One region of the Companilactobacillus muriivasis genome, then DNA from elsewhere that is predicted to be linked to it. Evidence: riboswitches for the same ligand, from Rfam matches in the RefSeq annotation. Region 1 holds a riboswitch; the other holds the start of a gene.
What was found. A riboswitch is a leader RNA that binds a small molecule or an ion and turns the genes downstream of it on or off. The one in region 1 is predicted to bind lysine.
Positions count from the first base shown of each region.

Region 1 (10,576 bases):
TTTTTTATGAATATCAATTTGGTAATAGGCTAAGAAAAAGAACAAAACGATGGCAGCGATACTGATGATCAAATCAAAAGAATTCGAAACTGCTTTGAGTCTCGTGTAGCGAATAATAAAGACCAACATGACCAAACTGGCCAGAACAATCAAGCTAAATAGCGAATTAACGTGAAACTTGGGTTTCTTCTCCATCCCTTGATAGAACGTCAAACGATGTGTTATCTGCATTCCACCGACCATTGCGGCAAAGAATAGCACCGCTAATAATAAGAATGATAGATTCAAGAATTTTGTCTTTGTAGCAATCAATTGTACGACCAACAAAATAACTAAGGTCAAGACAACCGACAATAGATGCATGCGATTGAACTTGAACTCTTTATCCATCTGTCCTCGTGAACGAACGGTTAAATAGTATGGCCAGATCCAACTCGATGCTAGTCCCAACAAGACACCACCGATAATTCCCATAACAGGATTAGCGGCACCGAGGATGAAGAGTGAACCCATCACCCCAAACAAACTGGACATAGCTAACATAGTTGATGCTGGTAGCGTGATAAACGTCGTCAATAACATCCCTAACGCTCTAAAAGTATAAAGCATTAGGAATGGTAAGGCATACGCAAAAACACTCTTATTTTGGTTATATAACGTCAAACAGAAAAAATACGGTATCGCGACTCCAGCGTTGGCCAAAAGGTCCAACACACCTTCGTTAAATATACTCATTATTCGCTTCATTATTTTCTCACCTGAAATTAAATGTCTTTGAACATTTTAACAGAAATAGTCAAAAAAATATGGAACACAGGGCAATTTCTATGTTCCATATCTTTAATTATTGCTTGCTTTTATTTATATGCCGTCTCCGGTCGTCAGTAATATAGTCCTGCTATGGGACCGGCTCGAGCCAGAGTACGGTCTCGACCCTCGATTTGAAGCCTTGCCAAACCCAGCAAGTCTCCAAAGTCGTCCTGTGGTGTAATGGCCAAAGCCATAACGCCACTTCCATTGCTGGACTATATTACTGACGACCTCCGACTAATTTCTTCATTTAATACAATATTCCAACTGAAAATTATATTTATGAATATTAACTTAAAATACAAAAATACCCATTCAATTAAAGAATGAGTATTTTTATACATTCAAAATTTTAACTTAGTCGGAAGAGCTGAGAATATTTACCCGCTGTGGGTGTGGCGTTAGAGCTTTAGCTCTTACACCACCGGGCGTGTTCGGAGACTTTCCGATTTATGAAAAGTCTCCGAACCGAGATTCTAGACCGCACTTCGGCTCGAATCGGTCCGCATAGCAGGTAAATACTCTCAGCTCTGGAGACGGATCATTATTCAGCAGCTGGTACTGAAACCAAATCGTCAGCAACTAATCTTTCAGCAATCTGAACGGTATTCCAAGCGGCACCTTTTAATAGATTATCGGAAACAACCCACATATTGAAGGCTCCTTCGTTCTCTAAATCGGGACGGATCCGTCCAACAAATGTATCACGACTGCCAACCGCATTGATTGGTTGTGGATAAACTTGATGTTCTGGATCATCCTGCAATACTGCACCTGGTGCTTCTCTGATAAGTTGTTGAATCTTTTCAGTTGTAGCTGACTTATCGGCAACTTCAATATAAACTGACTCACCGTGACTAATTGGAACAGGAACTCTGACACAAGTAGCTGTGACTTTGATTTCAGGTGAATTCATATCACCTAACATAATCTTCTTTGTTTCATGAATCATTTTCCACTCTTCATGAGAATAAAGATTATCTTCCAAAACATCAATTTGTGGTAAGAGGTTGAAAGCTAAAGGATAGTGCTCCTTATCGCCCTTCGTTGGAAAAATATCGGCTTTCATGTCTTTACCATCCAAATAGTCCTGTGCTTCTGCGTATAATTCGTTCAAAGCACTCTGACCGGCACCACTAGCAGCTTGATAAGTTGAAACAATAATCTGCTTCAAACCAAAAGCTTTTCTAATTGGTTCCAATGCAACCATCATTTGAATTGTTGAACAGTTAGGATTTGCGATGATCCCATGGTGGTTATACAATGCAGCTTCATTAACTTCGGGGACAACCAATGGCACATCTTCTTCCATTCTAAAAGCACTGGTATTGTCGACACAGACCGCACCACGTTTAACCGCTTCAGGCAAGAGTTTCTTAGAAACAGCCCCACCAGCTGATGCCAATACAAGATCGACACCTTCAAATGATTCTGGTTTAGCTTCTTCAACAGTTACTTCTTGACCTTTAAATTGTAGTTTCTTACCTGCAGAACGATATGAAGCCAACAACTTGATTTTACTTACTGGAATAGTTGACTGTTCCAATTGTTGAATTAAACGTGTTCCAACGGCACCTGTGGCACCTAAAATTGCTACTGTATATCCACTCATAAAAATCCATCCCTTAACTATTATTTATAAATTATCAGTAAACTTTCTCAAACGTTTCATAGCTTCTTGAATATCTTCCATTGAAGCAGCATATGAAATTCTGAAGTGACCTTCGCCACCTTTACCAAAAGCAACTCCTGGTGTAACACCAACAAGTCCTTCTTCAGCTAATTTATTAGCGAATTCAATTGAATCCAAGTTGTACTTAGCAGGAATCTTAGAGAATGTGTAGAATGCACCTTCTGGCAAGATTGTTTCGTAACCCATGTCATTCAATTCACCAACTAAGTAATCACGACGTTCTTGATAAATTTTACGCATAGCAATTGGATCATCAATCCCATTCTTCAAGGCTTCTTCGGCAGCAAATTGAGCTGGGTTTGAAGGAGCTGTAACGGTAAAGGCGTGCATCTTGTTAGCTTCTTCAACAAAGTCTTTAGGACCGGCAATATAACCGATACGGTAACCCGTCATAGCGTGTGATTTTGATAAACCATTAATTAAAATAGTCTTACCAGGCATCAACTTAGCTAGTGACAAGTGCTTGTGACCATAAGTTAATTCAGCGTAGATTTCATCAGAAATAACAAACATATTCTTATCTTTAACGACATCAACGATTTCTTGTAATTGTTCCTTTGAGTAAACGAATCCAGTTGGGTTACCTGGGAAGTTAAGCATCATAGCTTTAACTTTATCAGGACCTTCTGCTTGGATAACTTCTTCCAAATGCTTACCAGTCATACAGAAACCATCATCGGTTGTATCAACTTGTACAGGTACACCGCCAAGAATCTTAACGATTGGAATGTACAAAGCAAATGTTGGTGTAGGAATGATTACCTTGTCACCAGGATTGATGATAGCAGCAAGTGAATCAAAGATTGCCTCTGTAGCACCAATTGTTACAATGATTTCTGTTTCCGGATCATATTTAAGATCAAATTGCTTGTCCAAGTATCCAGAAATGGCTTCTCTCAAACTCAAGAAACCTTTTTGGTCTGAGTAGTGAGATTCATTTTCTTTGATACTTTCAATGGCAGCATCCTTAACGTGTTCAGGAACGTTAAAGTTTGGTTCACCAAGCGTTAATTTTACTAACCCAGGGATTTTTGCAAATTTCTCCGCAAACTCTCTGATCATTGATCTACCCATTGGGGCAATCGTTTCATTTACTACATTTTTTACTGACGAATCTAATTCTGGCATCCTTCAACACTCCTTAAAAATTAATGTAGTTTAATAATATAACAAATCTGACTAAATTATTAGATTTTTTGTAATCTTTTTAATATTTTTCTTAATGTTTGGGTTCACTACCGCCGGATGAGACCAGAAAATCGATACCTGCTGTGAGGACCAGTCCGAGCCAGAGTTCGGTCTCAGACCTCGATTTGAAGCCTTGCCATAGTTCGGCAAGTCTCCAAAGTCGTCCGTGGTGTAATGGCTAAAGCCATAACGCCACCTTCACTGCTGGTACAATTTTCTGGTATCATCCGGCTATTCTCATTTTGGTTGCTCTAGTATTACCCACTATTGCAGCTAACTACGTCTGATATATAGCAATAATTTCCTATGACATCTCTTCTGACTCATTATCCGACATTACTTTAAATTCACAGCCAATGTAACGATTCACTCGATTATTCATCAATAGAAAAAATAAATTAGTTGGAAGAGCTGAGAGTATTCATTGGCCGCGAAAGTGGCGTTATTGCTTTAGCAATTACACCACCGGACGTGTTGGAGACTTACCGGTTTTTGGTAAGGCTTCAACCGAGGCTCGAACCGTGCCGCGCAGCAAATGAATACTCTCAGCTTTGGAAACGGCAAACTACCACTACACGTTAGATAATTTGTTCCAAACCAATTACCAATTCATCTTGTTTCATAACTTCATGAACAGCTAACTTAACGCCAGTCATAAAGCTCTGACGATCGGTTGTACTCTGAGAAATAGTTAGTGTTTCACCTACTCCGCCAAAGATAACTTCTTCATCAGCTACAAAGCCTGGTAGACGCAATGCATGGATTTTTGTGCCATGATAATCGCCGCCTCTTGTGCCCATAGGGTCATCATCGCTGTGTTTTGGTTGATTGTGTCCACGTGCCTCATAAATCAATCTAGCTGTGTTTAAAGCTGTTCCTGATGGTGCATCTAGCTTGTCTTCGTGGTGTTTTTCAACGATTTCAGATTCTTCAAAATACTTGGCCGCTACTTGAGCAAACTTCATCATCAAAACTGCTGACAAACCAAAATTAGAAGCAATGATTCCACCAAGATGTTTAGCATCTGCTAATTTTTTCAATTCAGCTGTCTGCTCTTCACTCATCCCACTTGTCCCAATGACCGGGCGAATTCCATGTTCAATCGCAAATTTTGTATTGTCGAAAACGGCACTCGGAATTGAAAAGTCGATCCAAATATCTGCTTCAACATCGATATCAGTTAGTTTATTAAAAATTTTCACATTTTCAGCTAAACCGTAAGTTTTTGGATTCAAATCAGTCACGATTGGATTAAATCCAGCAACCAACTCCATGTCATCTGAATCAGCGACCATTTTGATAGCTTTTTGGCCCATTGAACCACTGAAACCTGAAATTATAACTTTTATCATCAAAAAACTCCCTAAACATCTAAGATTTTAAATAATTTATCTTGTTCTGCTTTATTTAATGGCAAGATTGGCAAACGGCAACTACCAACTTGATAACCTGCTCGATTCAAAGCTGCTTTGACTGGTGATGGTGATGGATACATAAACAATGCGGCCATCTTTGGTGTCAATTGACGTTGAATTTTACCAGCAATTTGATAATTACCTTCATCCAACGACTTGAACATTTCAGTCATTTCATCGCCATAAATATGTGATGCGACTGAGATAACACCATTAGCACCGATAACTTTAGCAAATAGAGCTTGAGAATCCTCACCACTAAAGACAGCGAAATCATCAGCAGTATGTTCAACGATGTATTCCAAATCTTCCATCGTGTTACATTGCTTAACGCCATAAATATTGCGATTCTTCGATAGTTGGACAACAGTTTCCTTTTCCATCAAAACTCCTGTCCGACCAGGAATGTTATAAATCATAATTGGCAATGGTGAATTTTCGGCAACAGTTTCAAAGTGAGCAATCATCCCGCGTTGATTTGGTTTGTTGTAATAAGGCACTACGACTAAAGCCATATCAATCCCATCGATTTTTGCCAACTTGTGGATAAAATCAATTGTTCCCGCAGTATTGTTACTACCGGCACCGGCAATAATTGGAGCTCGTCCGTTAACGATTTTGACGAAATTTTGATACAGATCCAACTTCTCAGTTTCAGTTAAAGTTGGTGTTTCACCAGTTGTTCCACCGATTACAAATCCTTTTGAACCAGTTGCCAACAAGTGTTCAGTCAACTTCTCCAACGCTGCATAATCAATCTGATCATTATCATCAAATGGTGTAATGATTGCTGTCATTAAATCAATTTCGTCATCCATTACTCTTCCTCCAAATTCATCCGATAGCCTAAGAAACCAACCATCGCCTCAATACCTTTTTGAATTGCTGCTTCATTCGGTAGAAAATCTGCTGAATGGAGAGCACCTTTACTTTCGACGCCTAGCCAAAACATCGTTCCGGGAATCTTATTGATTAAGTAACCAAAATCTTCACCAGTCATCTTTGGTTCAGTTTCTTCAAAACTAACATTTTTATTTTCTTTCATATAGTTAATAAATCTTTTAGTCAATTTAGGATTGTTTTCCACGGGGTAATAACCGCCCTGATTATAATCAACGTCAATCTGACAATTGAATGATTTTTCCAACCCTTCAGCAAGCTCTGAAATGCGTTGACGAATAAATTCAATCATTTCTTGTGTCAACCCACGAATAGTTCCCTCAATCCGAGCTTCGCCAGCAATGACATTTCTAATCACACCAGCATCCATCTTGCCAAACGTGATCACACCACATTTAATTGGATCAATACTACGTGAAATCACTGTCTGAACTTGATTAATAAAATTAGCTGCAATCACAATCGCATCATTAGCTAAATGTGGATACGCCGCATGACCGCTCTTACCATGAATCGTGATATTAACCTCGGTCGTACCAGCAAATAATGTACCCATGCGACAACCAATCACACCAGTTTTCAAAAGTGGATTATCGTGCAAGCCATAAAATTCATCAACATGAAAATCACCACTGAAAGCTCCTAAATCATAGGCAACCTTGCCGCCACTTTCACTTTCCTCGGCTGGTTGAAAGAAGAATACTAAATTGTCTTTAGGTTGATGTTCACTAAAATAATTCAAAATTCCCAACGCCACAGTCGTATGCAAATCGTGACCACAGGCATGCATCACCCCAGGATTAGTTGATTTATAACTTGATTCATGTATTTCTGTCACAGGTAATGCATCCATGTCGCAACGATAACCGATATTTCTTTGTGGGTTCGAACCCTTGACTAACACCAACAGAGCAGTTGGTAATTCTGGTAGCTCTTTAATTTCCAAATTAGTCTGAGAAAATGATTGAATCACTTGCAACACATAAGCATGTGTCTTAACCTCGTGCATTGCTAATTCCGGAATGGAATGTAAATGTCGTCTGATCTGAATCAATTGTTCACTTGATAATGTCATAATTACAACTTCCTTAAAGTACTCTCAATTTGAGTTTTATCAGTCGTTTTCTGATCTTTAACTTTAAGAATTTTAGCAGGAACTCCGGCAACAACAGTTCCGGCAGCCACATCTTTAGTAACAATAGCTCCGGCACCGACAACAGCATCATCGCCAACTTGAACACCTTCAAGGACAACGGCGTTGGCACCCACGATTACGTTATTTCCGATCCGAACTGGTTGAGCTGAAGCAGGTTCAACTACTCCGGCCAAAACGGCATTAGCACCGATATGTGAATTTTCACCAACGATAGCACGACCACCAAGTACGGCACCCATATCAATCATTGTCTTAGCACCAATTTCAGCACCAATATTGATTACAGCACCCATCATTATAACGGCGTTATCACCAATTTCAACACGGTCACGAATAATGGCACCTGGTTCGATTCGAGCATTGATGTGCTTAGTATCTAACATTGGTACGCCAGTATTTTGACCATTTGCTTCAACATAATAATCAGTTAATGAATTAGCTTTCAAAATTGGTTCGATCACTTTGAAGTCACCGATAATAATTGCTAAGTCGTTACTCTTGAAAACTTTGATTTCAGAAGGAAATTCAATGTGGGAAACATCCCCTTGTAAGTAAACTTTTACGGGCGTAGATTTCTTTGAGTTTCCTATATAATTGATAATTTCTTGTGCATCCATTTTTGTCATTAAAATTTCCTCCAATTAATAATCCAAGTCTAAACTAGTTAAATCTTGATAAGTTTCACGTTTAACAACCAATTTGTCCTGACCATTTTCAACAAAGACAACTGCCGGTCTAGGATTGCGGTTATAATTCATTGCCATCGAATATCCATAAGCACCAGTATCAAGTACAGCTAAGATATCGCCAGGTGCTGTTTTTGGAAGTGGTTGTTGGTCAATCATGATGTCGCCTGATTCGCAATACTTACCAGCAATGTGAGCTGTTTCAACAATTGGTTCACCCATCTTGTTAGCAACGACTGCTTCATATTTAGCTTGATACAATGCTGGACGAATGTTGTCGCCCATACCACCATCAACGGAAACATAAGGTGTCAAATTAGGAATATCCTTACGAGAACCGATTTCATAAAGCGTATAACCAGCAGGTCCAACAATTGAACGACCAGGTTCTATCCAAATTTCCGGAACATTGTCGCAATTCTGTTTCAACTCATCGGCAATTTGTTTGATAAATTCATTAGCAGTAATTGGATCATCATCTTCGTTATAACTAATTCCAAAACCACCACCAAGATTGATTACTTCAGGCCAATAATTGAATTCCTTTTGAAAATCCTTGGAAATGGCAATCATCTTTTGAGCTAACATGACAAAACCTTGTGTTCCAAAGATTTGTGAACCGATATGAGCATGAATTCCTAAAAGATTCATATTAGGATCATCCAAAACCTGTTTCATGGCCTCTTTAGCTTGTCCAGATTCAACATCGAATCCAAATTTGCTATCAGTTTGACCGGTTTGATCATACTTGTGAGTGTGAGCTGAAATTCCAGGGGTCAATCGCAACATAACGTTAATTTTTTCGTCGTCTGTTTTTAAAATACGTGATAACATTTCAATTTCGTGGAAATTATCTAACATAATTACACCGACATGATTTTGAACGGCCATGACTAATTCGTCAAATGACTTGTTGTTACCGTGAAAACTGATTTTTTCACTAGGAAAACCGGCTGCCAATGCGGTATGTAACTCGCCACCAGAAACAACATCGATATGAACATCTTCTTGTTTCATAACTTGATAAATTGCTTTGACTGCAAATGCCTTACTGGCATAACTGACTTGATACTTCAAACCAGCATCTTCAAAAGCTGATTTGAATTTTCTTATTTGGCTACGGATCTGGGAAACATCGAATACATATAGTGGAGTGCCATATTTCTTGGCTAAATCAACACTGTCGACTCCGCCTATCATTAAATGTCCATTCTTGCTCGTTAAATCATCTGTAATCATAATATTTTCTCCTTTTACCAAATAAAAAAGCCTCTTTGCTTAATAACAAAGAGACCCATCAATAATCTGCATCAATTTTGTCATAAGCTCAACGTGACCTACCAATAGCCACGACAGTTCGTATTCTCTTATTAATACGCCCCAGCTTGCTAAATTCTGTAAAATTTAGTGCTTCGGCAATCTTCCCTTTCAATAAGTTCACAGCTTTTACAGAAGCTCCCTCATTTACTAATGTCAATTGCGACCTCTTTTGTTGGTATAAGATTATAACAGTGCTCATAATTCGTCAAGTAATATTAGTAAATTTCTCATTTTTATAAATAAAAAGTAATTTTTTCTTGTCATAACAACGAAAAATGATACACTCATCATTAAAAACAATTTAATTTTAGAGGTGTATTGTATGAAGGTCGTCAAGTTTGGGGGTAGTTCCCTCGCCACCGGAGAACAGTTTGAGAAGGTCATCAATATCGTAAATGATGATTTTGAAAGGAAAGTTATTGTTACTTCCGCTCCTGGAAAACGTTTTTCTGGTGATACCAAAGTTACTGATTTATTAATTGAGTACGCTACCGCAGTTATAGAAAATGTGGATCATACTAATATTGTCAAAGAGATTATCTCAAGATACCGTGAAATAAGCGACTATTTTAAACTTGATGATTCAGTTATCAAACTTCTAAAAGAAAAATTAGTTAATCTTGCTACTACTAAGTTCGTTGATGATGAATATCTAATGGCAGCTTTTAAAGCTCATGGAGAATTTCTCAATGCTATTCTTCTAAATGAAGTCCTAAATGCTAAAGGTATCAAATCAATTTTTGTTGATCCAAAAGATGCTGGTATTATCGTTCATGGTCAACCAAACGACGCTGATATTTCACCAGAAACTTATCTTAATTTGGATAAACTCGAATTACCTGATGATACCAAAGCCGTTTTCCCAGGATTCTTTGGTTACAGCCAAGATGGTAATATTTATACCTTTTCTCGTGGTGGTTCCGATATCACTGGTGCACTATTGAGTCGCGGATTGCATGCTGACTTATACGAGAACTTTACTGACGTCGATGCTATTTACGTCGCCAACAATCACGTAGTCAAGCATCCACAAGCAATCAAGAAGATGTCATATCGTGAAATGCGCGAACTTTCATATGCTGGTTTCTCAGTCTTTCAAGATGAAGCTATTATTCCCGCTATTAAAGGCCAAGTTCCTGTTAACGTCAAAAATACTAACAATCCTAGTGCCGAGGGAACTCTAATCGTTCCAGAACAATTTCTTTTCAATCCTTCTAATCAAATTACAGGAATTGCTTGTTCTAAACGATTCTCGGCCTTGTACATTCATCGCTACTTGTTGAATAAAGAAGTCGGCTTTACCCTAAAACTACTGAAAATCTTTTATAAATATAATATTTCTTATGAACACATGCCTTCCGGAATTGATGACCTAACCGTTATTTTTGACCGAACTAAGCTTGATAAA
Region 1 covers NZ_BTTQ01000001.1:2,628-13,203, reverse strand. Annotated here, with positions in the region: gene AAA923_RS00080 (hypothetical protein) at 1-747, opposite strand, end outside; gene AAA923_RS00075 (aspartate-semialdehyde dehydrogenase) at 1,355-2,422, opposite strand; gene AAA923_RS00070 (aminotransferase class I/II-fold pyridoxal phosphate-dependent enzyme) at 2,447-3,631, opposite strand; gene dapB (4-hydroxy-tetrahydrodipicolinate reductase) at 4,270-5,043, opposite strand; gene dapA (4-hydroxy-tetrahydrodipicolinate synthase) at 5,055-5,924, opposite strand; gene AAA923_RS00055 (N-acetyldiaminopimelate deacetylase) at 5,924-7,081, opposite strand; gene dapD (2,3,4,5-tetrahydropyridine-2,6-dicarboxylate N-acetyltransferase) at 7,084-7,788, opposite strand; gene lysA (diaminopimelate decarboxylase) at 7,804-9,087, opposite strand; lysine riboswitch at 9,164-9,345, opposite strand; gene AAA923_RS00040 (aspartate kinase) at 9,491-10,576, shown strand, end outside.

Region 2 (10,576 bases), on a different contig from region 1:
GTCGAAAATTTTTCAGACATGTTCCTTATCGATGATAGTTTGAAGAGCTTGGATATTTCTAATTGGAATTGGATTAGGGGAAGTAACTTTGAAGAAATGTTTTATGGTGCAGTAAATCTGGAGAGTTTGATATTACCTAAAAATATTAATTCAACAAGCGTTTCTGATAAATCCAAACTTGTTTTTAAATATATGTTTGCTAGAGATGACATACTAACATCATTGGATATATCAAATATTGATATGTCAGGAATTAAAAATAACGGTGTTGATGACTTATTTTATGGTGATAAGAATTTACAAGAGTTAACTTTATCACCACAAAATTGTTTGCTAAATTCTGCCTTGGAGATTCCTATAGATGAGAGCTTATTTACGGGCTCTGCTCCGATTGCTGTTGCATGGATTGCTGTGAAATCTGATGATGCAAAAGTTAAGGTGAATGATATAAAAATCTCCCAAAGATTGCAGAATATGTATAATGGATTATCAGGTAATCGTAGTAAAGTGACTTGGAAATGGGATTATGAATTGCCCATGAAATTTAAAGAAGAATTTGTTGCCGAAGATGATCATTCAAAAGTTTTCTACACTGGCGAAGAATATACTCAGCCACCATACACTTATTTTCAAACACATTTTGATGCATCAAAAGTACCAAGTAATATTTCATTGGATGATTATTATGCGGGTTATGATGGCAGGGTTTTATTGACTAAGGATGACGAAGGTGTAGTTCCAATACCTAAAAAACAGGCTATTATCCAGGTGATTGAAACAAATACAGCTGGTACGGAAAACAAGTCTCATACATTTTATATTCCACTTGGAAAAACGGATTATACGGGAATAGATTACTCAGAGGAACTTAGCGATTTGCCAGATAATAGAAAAATGATTACTTATTCTGATGGTGTACCACTTAGTGAAATAAGTTATTTTGAACTAATTCCATATCCACCAGAAGAAGGTGCAACAGTAGGAATGGGTAGCTTTATTTTGAACGATCCTGCTGAATATAATGGCGTTACGGTAAGCAAAATTGAATCCGACGTTAGAATGCTTATTGATTATTATATTAAAGTGTTTGAGGCAAGCGGTGATACTTATTCCGGAACAAAATATATTTTTCATATATTATACGAACCTGAAGAAAATAATAATTTCAGTTCTGGTTCTCACTCCAGTTCCAGTTCAAATGAAGTTAAGCCTGAAAACAATGAACCAGAGAGTATCAATGGAACTTTAGGCACCTATAATGATTCTCCAGAAGTCAAATTGTATGATGATTCTGGTACGGAATTAACAGATAGAAAGTTGGCTCCAAGCAGTGATTGGTTCACCGACGAAACAATGACTTTAAATGGTGATAAATACTATCGTGTAGCGACAAATCAATGGGCTAAAGCCGATGATGTTTATATTTATCACGGTCACGCAGCTAATGTTTTGGTAAATGCTGATTCGATTGCTAGTTTGGTTACAGCAAGTGGTAAGCCGGTAACTGATCGTGCATTGCAAGCAAATAGCGGCTGGTATACAGATAGATATATTTACATCAATAATGATAAATATTATCGTGTCGCAACCAATGAATTTGTTAGTGCTGATAAAGTTCAAGAATATTAAAAAAGCGCTGGAGTCTTTTATAAAAGATTCCAACGCTTTTCTTATGTACAGAGGTGATGCTATTTTAGATAAACTATTTATTAGGAGTCAAACCCCTAACGATAAAATCAGTAACGTGGCTGATTTCTAAAGTTTCGTCCCACTTATTAGGGTCAACGATAATATAATGTTGAATCAAGTATCCTAAAATATTTGAGGCGATGAATCTGAAGATTTCAAGATTGTCCCAATCAATCAGCAAATGTTTGCTCTTCAGTTCATCCAACACCTCATTGAACTGTTTAAATGATTTTTTAGGAATGCTCTCAATCAAACGGTCATGGATTTCCTGATCGTAGATAAACTCATTTAAAAAAATCTTCATTATCTTATGGTTGTACTTAAAGAGGCCGATGCGATCATTAATCATTGAGTTCAAGAAATATTTCAAATTGAGATTACCATTTTGATAAGCTGTTTGAGAAAACTGATTCAAATCCTGGGGTAGAATTTTTTGAGTCAATGGTGTCAAAATGGCCATCAGTAATTCTTCTTTATTCTTAAACTTACGAAAAATGCTGCCTTCAGAAACGCCTGCATGTTCAGAAATTTCTTTGGTCGAGGTATTGGCATAGCCACGAATCGAGAAGAGATCAATGGCCGATTGGAAAATCAATTTTTGCTTCGGTGTCAGTTTTTCAGTTTTTTCTGCTTCGAGATAAAGATCAAATTGGTTATCCATATGTTTGCCTCTTATATTAATTATTTTTTGTCTCCGGGAATGAGAATATTCTCGTAACCGGAGACGGCTCAGTTCCATTCTATCCTAAATGGAACTCAAGAGGTAAAACTAAAAAATTTCTTTATGCATGTTTCATAGAACTGTTGTTTCTGTAGCCAAAGTAAAATTGTACGATGGCAAGAACGATGTTGACGTAGTTCAAGATATTGAACCATGTGTCGATGCCACTAACTTTGGCAACGCCGAAGTAAACCCAAAATCCCACGATGACTGCAACTACATTGATCCAAGCAAAAGCTTTCTGGAAGTTTTGGTCGTCGGTCTTAAACCACATCCAAATAACATTGACGATAAACCAAATTGCTAAAATCCAAAATATTGTTGTAAACATAATATCCTCTCCTTTGTGTGATAGTGAGTACTCACTATCAATCTACAAATACGATTATAGTTCTCTAGTTTTAAAATGCAACAAAAAAAGACATTTAAAATCAAAAAGGATTTCAAATGTCTTTTATATCAAGCTTTTATAAGACTTTTTTCTTTTTACTACTTTCAATTTTGTTCTTCAATTTGCGGACATAAATCTGATTTAATTGAATCAATAACCAGATATAATCGGGACGAACTGATGAAATATCCCATGAAATGACTTTCAAATCTTCAGGATACTTCTTCTTTTCAATATCCAATGGCAAGACATCCAACGATGTAATCAAAACATCAACGTCCTCGAATTCTTCATTAGGAACAATTTCCACGAAGGCGAGGGTTCTGATATTTCTCAAGACAACTTCGGCAGCCTGATTGCCCGGATCGATTAAGACTTTAACTTTGATAATATCTTCCGCACGAATGGTGGAAATATAGCTTGGCAAGACTTGGAACAGATTTCTCGAAATCAGCTCGGCCGCATTATAAATTCCCGGAAATTCATTTTGATCGATATTGGAGAAGAAAGTATAAATATCTTTGTAAAGATCAGTATATGTCTGCTAGGAATCGCTCATATACATGGTATCCAAATGCATCAATGAATATGGTGCCATGATGTAATAGAAGACAACGTCACGTGTTACGTAGGTCATGATATGTTTCAGAGTCCGTTGATCATGGTAGACTGTCATATCGTCGTGATAGTGTTCCTTCAAGAAATCTATAAAGTGATAAACGAGCGCATAGAATTTAGGGTTAATTCTGGCGTTGGCGTTGATTGGTTGCTCAAAGGCGGTATCACTTGGTTGAAAGGCGGTCTTCCTGAATAGATTGACCAACTTATTTTCATTATCCAAAGCTTTGACGGGAACGATTGGATAATCTTCATGCGTCAAAATATCTTCGCCAAGATTTTGGTCACCAAAGACATCACTATAATATGGCAAGTCTTCGATGTAATTACGTTTGATTAAACGAATTCTCGAAATGGCCAAATAATATTTAAGTTGGAAATGCACGATAGGATTGTTGAAGGTGATCCCAGTATGTCCAATAATTTGGTCGATTGAACTCTCTTGAATTAGGCTGAATGGCCATTCTTGACCATGGTATGTGTACCAATAGACATAGTATGCCATCCAACGAATATTCTTTTCATTTCCTTTGATCTCAAGTGTCGAGTTGGAGATTTTGAGACCAAAGTTTTTTAAGAAAGCACGGAATTGTGACATCCGACGGTTGAGGGTCGATTTACTAGTAAAGTGTTCATTACTAAAACTCTCAAACGAAGGATTGGCACTGGTTAAACCATAGTTGAAAGCTTGGAAAACAATCGAATTCTTAACCAGATATAGTCGGTAGGTATCGATTGAAATCTTAGTGAAGTCAATTGACTCGATTTTAGTATCGGCGGGGTCAATATCGGGAGTGACATCAGCTAAGTCTTCCAGCAGTGCTTGGAAAATATTGTAAGTTTTCTGGTATGTAAATTCTAGTCTACTACTAATGTTGCTTAAGTTTACTTCACGAGGAGGTAATGATTTTATAACGGTAAGCATGCGGTATTTCTCGACATCTTGCTTAACTAAGAAAATTTGCTCCAACATTTGTCTTCCCCCGGTAACGTTAAATTAATTTAATAATATACGAAACACTACTTGCTACTATCTTAACATTTATTTATAATGTTTTGTAATCAGATAGAGGTGCAATCTTTATTATTAATATTTTGGAGTGCGGATAGGGTACTTTGAAAAAATATGAAAGGAAAGTTTGCCGAAATCAATTATCCCTACTTGGTAATTTGATTGGGCTATTGCTTAATAGGCAGTAGACTGTCGTGTTTCAAAACGGGCTTCGAACAACAACTTCCTGTGGTTTACTACGCTTAGCAAATCACGCACAAAATCGTGCGCAATTCGCTAAGCTAGGTAAATCCTCGGAAGTTCCCGTTGTTCTACGCCCTCTCAACGCGTTGAGCTATTGATTAATGGGATAATTATAATCCTTATTGTCGGTAGTTCCTCTGATAATAAGGATTTTTTTTATGTCCAAAAAGGGGAATGAAAGATGGAAAATAATGATGTGAATAGGTCGTTGAAGACTCGTCACTTGTCGATGATTGCGCTAGGTGGCTCAATCGGTACCGGCTTGTTCGTTGCAAGTGGTTCTTCAATTTCAACAGCTGGTCCGGGGGGTGCCTTGATAGCGTATGTGGCTATCGGTATTATGGTTTACTTCCTGATGACTAGTTTGGGAGAAATGGCAACTTATATGCCAGTTTCTGGGTCTTTTGCAACATATGCTACAAAATTTATTGATCCTGCCTTCGGTTTTGCACTAGGTTGGAATTACTGGTTCAACTGGGCGATTACTTTGGCGGTTGATCTCTCCACTATTTCTTTAGTTGTTAAGTATTGGTTCCCAGGTTTGTCGTCGTGGAAAGTCAGTTTGACGTTCATGATTGTACTCTTGATTATCAATTTCATTTCGGTTGGTTCATTTGGTGAAACAGAATATTGGTTGTCATCAATTAAAGTTACCGCCGTAATTATCTTTTTGATCTGTGGTGTTTTAACTATTATGGGTATTTTAGGCGGACATGGTTCCGTTGGACTTTCAAACTATACTTATAAACATGCTCCATTTGTTGGGGGCGTGCCGGCAATCCTAAGCGTCTTCGTTGTTGCCGGGTTCTCGTTTCAGGGGACTGAGCTAATTGGTATTACAGCCGGTGAATCAGCTACTCCTGAAAAAAGTATTCCTAAGGCTATCAAACAGGTTTTCTGGAGAATTTTATTATTCTATATTTTGTCAATCGCCGTTATTGGTGCTTTGATTCCTTATACAAGTCCTAACTTGCTAGGTTCAGGCGCTGGCGATATTGCTATCAGTCCATTTACTATCGTCTTCAAAAAAGTTGGTATTCCACTAGCTGCTGGTATCATGAACGCGGTTATCTTAACTTCAGTTATTTCAGCCGCAAACTCAGGATTGTACGCTGCTAGTCGTATGCTTTGGTCAATGAGTAAAAATGGCATGGCACCAAAGGCTTTCCAAAGAACTAATGGCCGTGGTGTTCCAGTATTTTCACTATTATTGACAGCTTTAGTCGGTGGTATTGCCCTGTTCACAAGTTTGTACGGTGATTCATTCTATGAATTGCTAGTTGCAGCTTCCGGATTAACAGGTTTTATTGCATGGTTGGGAATTGCTTTCTCACATTATCGTTTCAGAAAAGCCTACGTATATAAGGGCTATGATTTGGACGATTTGAAGTATAAAGCAAAATGGTTCCCATTCGGACCTTTATTGGCAATCGTTTTAGGTATTATTATTATCCTTGGTCAAGACGTCCGTTCAATGGTTAACTTCAACGTTGGTCGACTTTTGATCAGTTATAGTGGTTTGATTATTCTCTTCGTTTGCTGGATCTATTATAAGATTAGATATAAGACCAAGTTCATCAAGCTAGAAGATATAGATGTCAAAGCAACCAAAAATGGTGGCCACTACTAGTTGAAATTTATTAGAAATTAAATTATGATAAACAAAGAATATAAAAGCTAAGAGAGTGCCTACTCACAAAACCTTTCAGAGAGACGATGGTTGGTGTAAATCGTTATGGTTTTTATTCCAGCATTCTGGTGACGGGTAATGCCGTTCGGTTTGATCCGATAAAATCTGAAAGTGCAGTGTATTTGATATACGCTGAAACTGGGTGGTACCGCGAATGGTCGATTCGTCCCTTTATTGGGGATGATTCGGCTATTTTTTTATTTCAGAGAGCGAAGACAGGGCGGTTAGCTCCTGAGCATTTTCGTAGTTATGTGGATTGCACGCCGAACTTTGCGGGCGATGCACATAACTATGAAAAGCGGAAGGAGTTGCCCTGTCGTAGCTCGTTTTAGAGCCACTGCCTATATAATTCAGGCAAGCTTATAGAATCATAAGTAACGCATTAACAAAAAACAACAAGGGAGAGAAAAAACACATGTTAGACATCAAACTAATCAGAAAAGATCCTGATTTTATCAAGAACAAACTATCATCACGTGGCGTAACAGCTGACGAAATCGATGAATTACTTTCATACGATGAAAAACGTCGTGATTTACTTGTTCAAACTGAAACTTTAAAGAAGAAGCGTAACGATGTTTCTCAAGGTATCGCTACTAAGAAACGTAATAAAGAAGACGCTAGTGACGAAATTGCTGCTATGAAACAAGTCGGTGCTGATATCAAGAAAATCGATGCTGAACTTGAAGAAGCAGAAGGCAAAATGAACTATATCTTAGTTCGTCTACCTAACATTCCTGATGATTCAGTTCCTGTTGGCCCTGACGACAGCACAAATGTTGAAATCAGAAAAGTCGGCGCTATTCCTACAGAAGGTTTCAAGCCTCGTCATCACTGGGATATCGGTGAAGAACTAGGTATCTTGGACTTTGAACAAGCTACTAAAGTTGCTGGTTCACGTTTCGTTTACTATATCGGAATGGGTGCTCGTCTAGAACGTGCTGTTTATAACTTCATGTTGGATCAACACCAAAAGGAAGGTTACACAGAAGTAATCCCTCCATACTTGGTTAACAACAACGCCATGTTTGGTACAAGTCAATTCCCTAAGTTTACTGAAGATGTTTATACCGTTACAGTTGACGAAAATCCTTTGACATTGATTCCTACAGCCGAAGTTCCTTTGACAAACTACTTTGCTGACAAGATTTTGGATGAAAAAGATTTGCCTAAGTATGTTACAGCTTTGACACCATGCTTCCGTTCTGAAGCAGGTTCAGCTGGTCGTGATACTCGTGGTTTGATCAGAATGCACCAATTTAATAAGGTTGAAATGGTTAAAGTTTCAAAACCTGAAGAATCATACAATGAACTAGAAAAATTAACTGCTAATGCAGAAAACATTTTGAAACAATTGGGACTTCCATATCACGTTATCGTGCTTTCAAGTGGGGATGCCAGTTTCAGTTCAGCTAAGACTTATGACCTTGAAGTTTGGATGCCTGCCCAAGACAAGTATCGTGAAGTTTCAAGTTGTTCTAACTGTCTTGATTTCCAAGCTCGTCGTGCTCACATTAGATATCGTGACGAAAATGGTAAGACTAAGTTGGCTCACACATTGAATGGTTCAGGTCTTGCTGCTGGTCGTACTGTTGCCGCAATCCTTGAAAATTATCAAAACGAAGACGGTTCTGTAACTATTCCTGATGTATTGGTTCCATACATGGGTGGCGTAACAAAAATTACTAAAGAAAATGCCAAATAGTTATTGACCTCAAGTCTATAAATTGATAAAATTTAATAGTTCTGTTAAAGAGCTGTTAAATTATTCCGGTTTAGCTCAGTTGGTAGAGCACCTGACTGTTAATCAGGTTGTCGTCAGTTCGAGTCTGACAACCGGAGTTGAAAATACTTAGGATTTACCTAGGTGTCAAATAAATTACATCTAGTTTCTAGTTCATAGGAATTAGGTGTAATTTTTTTATTAAGCCGTGTTAGCTCAGTTGGTAGAGCATCGGTATCGTAAACCGGCGGTCACAGGTTCGACTCCTGCACACGGCATATTGAGTGGTTTAAAGAAAATCAAAGAAGAGCTAAAAGCTGATACAGAGGCTTTTAGCTCTTTTTGTTTTGAAGAAAAATAGAGAAATTTGAAGTTACTTTGCACAAATTTTGCACGGCACACGTATTTTGATGTTGGAATAATAACCGTGCAAAATAATTCTCGTAATCCATGCCCAACAAGGTATCCGTGAATAAAAAAATTATTTAAAAATATCTCTTGCCTTGAAGTCGACTCAAAGGTTTAGTATTTGGTTATCGAATTTCGAAGGGATGTTTTAAATATGATTAAAGATAAAGTTGTTTTAATTACAGGTGCTTCATCTGGTATTGGAGCCGCAACAGCTAAACTATTGGCAAGTAAAGGTGCAAAATTAGTTTTAGGTGCTCGTCGTGAGGACAAGCTTCAACAATTGGTTAAAGAAATTGAATCAGACGGTGGAACTGCCGTTTATCAAACAATCGATGTGACTGATGCAGAAGCTAATAAAAAAATTGTTCAATTTGCTAAGGATACTTTTGGTAAGCTGGATGTTATCTTTTTGAATGCTGGATTGATGCCTAACTCACCATTATCTGAATTGAAGACCGATGAGTGGAATAGCATGGTTGACGTTAATATCAAAGGTGTCCTCAATGGAATCGCAGCAGTTTTGCCAACATTCAAAGCACAAAAATCTGGTCATGTTATAACAACATCGTCAGTTGCTGGTCTCAAAGCCTATCCAGGTGGTGCAGTTTATGGTGCTACTAAGTGGGCTGTCCGTGATTTAATGGAAGTTTTGAGAATGGAATCTGCTCAAGAAAACAGTCATATCCGTACAGCAACAATTTATCCGGCAGCTATTAAGACTGAATTGTTATCTACTACGACTGACAAGAAAACTTTGAAGGGTGCTCAAGCTCTTTATGATGAATATGAAATTAGTCCTGAGCGTGTAGCCAATGTGATTGCTTTTGCGATTGACCAACCGGCCGATACAAATGTTAGTGAGTTTACAGTAGGTCCAACCGACCAACCATGGTAAAATGTGGTCATTATGAGAATAAAAGAAGTTTCTGCTAAATTTAATATTCCAGCTGATACATTACGTTATTGGGAACGTGAGGGTGCCATTCCTCCAGTAAGCCGCAATGAAGCAGGCTATCGAGACTATGATGAAGAAGATCTTGAATGGATTAATTTTGCCAAGTGTATGCGTGATGCTGGAGTAAGTATTGAATATTTAATCGAATATATCACGTTATTCAAACAGGGTGATGCTACGCTCGAGGCGAGAAAAGACTTGTTGCGTGAACAATTGGATACGATTGCTAAACGTCTCCATGAAATTCAGCATACTTATGATCTTATTAAAGATAAGTCTGAACACTATGAGACTCACGTTGAAGGTTATCATGGAAAGTTATTGAAGTAAGCTTTTGTGTTTCAAAAGATAAGGCAACATGATAGTATTATTTCGAAGTTACTATTAATTGATAGAATTTCACTCCGAGTGTTACTGCAATAACACTCAACTAGCATTAGTCATTTAAATTTCTCCTCTCTCATTCGATGTTTTTCCAGAAATGGCTCTCGATTGAGGGAGGGGGCTTTTTTATGCGCACAACAAATTATACTTTGATTCGATTATTCATTACACTAATACGAAAGAGGTCTTTATTATGAAAATGCCTGCATATAATTTAAAACAGCCACTATCTAAAAATGACTTGATTAAATCTACATCGAAAAAAGATTTTGCAAAGAAATTATTTAATGATAAAGATGAGATTAAAAAGAATACAAACGAAATTCTAAATAATCCGAAAATTTCATCTGTAGTAAAAAGACTCTCAAAAATTTAATTATTTGAAATTTACCTAATTCTATTATTTGTAGGATTAGGTCTTTTTATTTTTTGAAATGATAATTGAACAATCACTAACTCTAAAATTCGAACAAAAAAGCCACCCACAAGTGGATAGCTAATTGTTTTAAGTTCGTTTTAAGTTCATCAATACCATCGATATTATGACATAGCCAGTGAATCATTGATTGGGCCTGATGGTTATCAATCGTGCTTGAATCAAAGTTTATAACTTACGAAAGATTGGCAAACTCTTCCATTATGTCCTCCATGGAAACGGTCTTCTTGTCGTCTTTAATCCAACGTTTGTGGGCTAAGTCAGCAGTTTGCCGATCGTATTCATCTTCCAGTTTTTTATTCG
Region 2 covers NZ_BTTQ01000011.1:10,735-21,310, forward strand. Annotated here, with positions in the region: gene AAA923_RS11045 (BspA family leucine-rich repeat surface protein) at 1-1,629, shown strand, start outside; gene AAA923_RS11050 (TetR/AcrR family transcriptional regulator) at 1,703-2,350, opposite strand; gene AAA923_RS11055 (hypothetical protein) at 2,472-2,741, opposite strand; gene AAA923_RS11060 (hypothetical protein) at 2,878-3,228, opposite strand; gene AAA923_RS11065 (helix-turn-helix domain-containing protein) at 3,346-4,392, opposite strand; lysine riboswitch at 4,479-4,650, shown strand; gene AAA923_RS11070 (amino acid permease) at 4,856-6,304, shown strand; gene serS (serine--tRNA ligase) at 6,780-8,069, shown strand; tRNA gene AAA923_RS11080 (tRNA-Asn) at 8,134-8,206, shown strand; tRNA gene AAA923_RS11085 (tRNA-Thr) at 8,293-8,365, shown strand; gene AAA923_RS11090 (SDR family oxidoreductase) at 8,650-9,393, shown strand; gene AAA923_RS11095 (MerR family transcriptional regulator) at 9,406-9,783, shown strand; gene AAA923_RS11100 (hypothetical protein) at 10,031-10,213, shown strand; gene AAA923_RS12345 (DUF6290 family protein) at 10,449-10,576, opposite strand, start outside.
Region 2: it holds a riboswitch for lysine, as region 1 does, so the genes downstream of both, AAA923_RS11070 (amino acid permease) here and lysA (diaminopimelate decarboxylase) in region 1, are expected to answer to the same signal.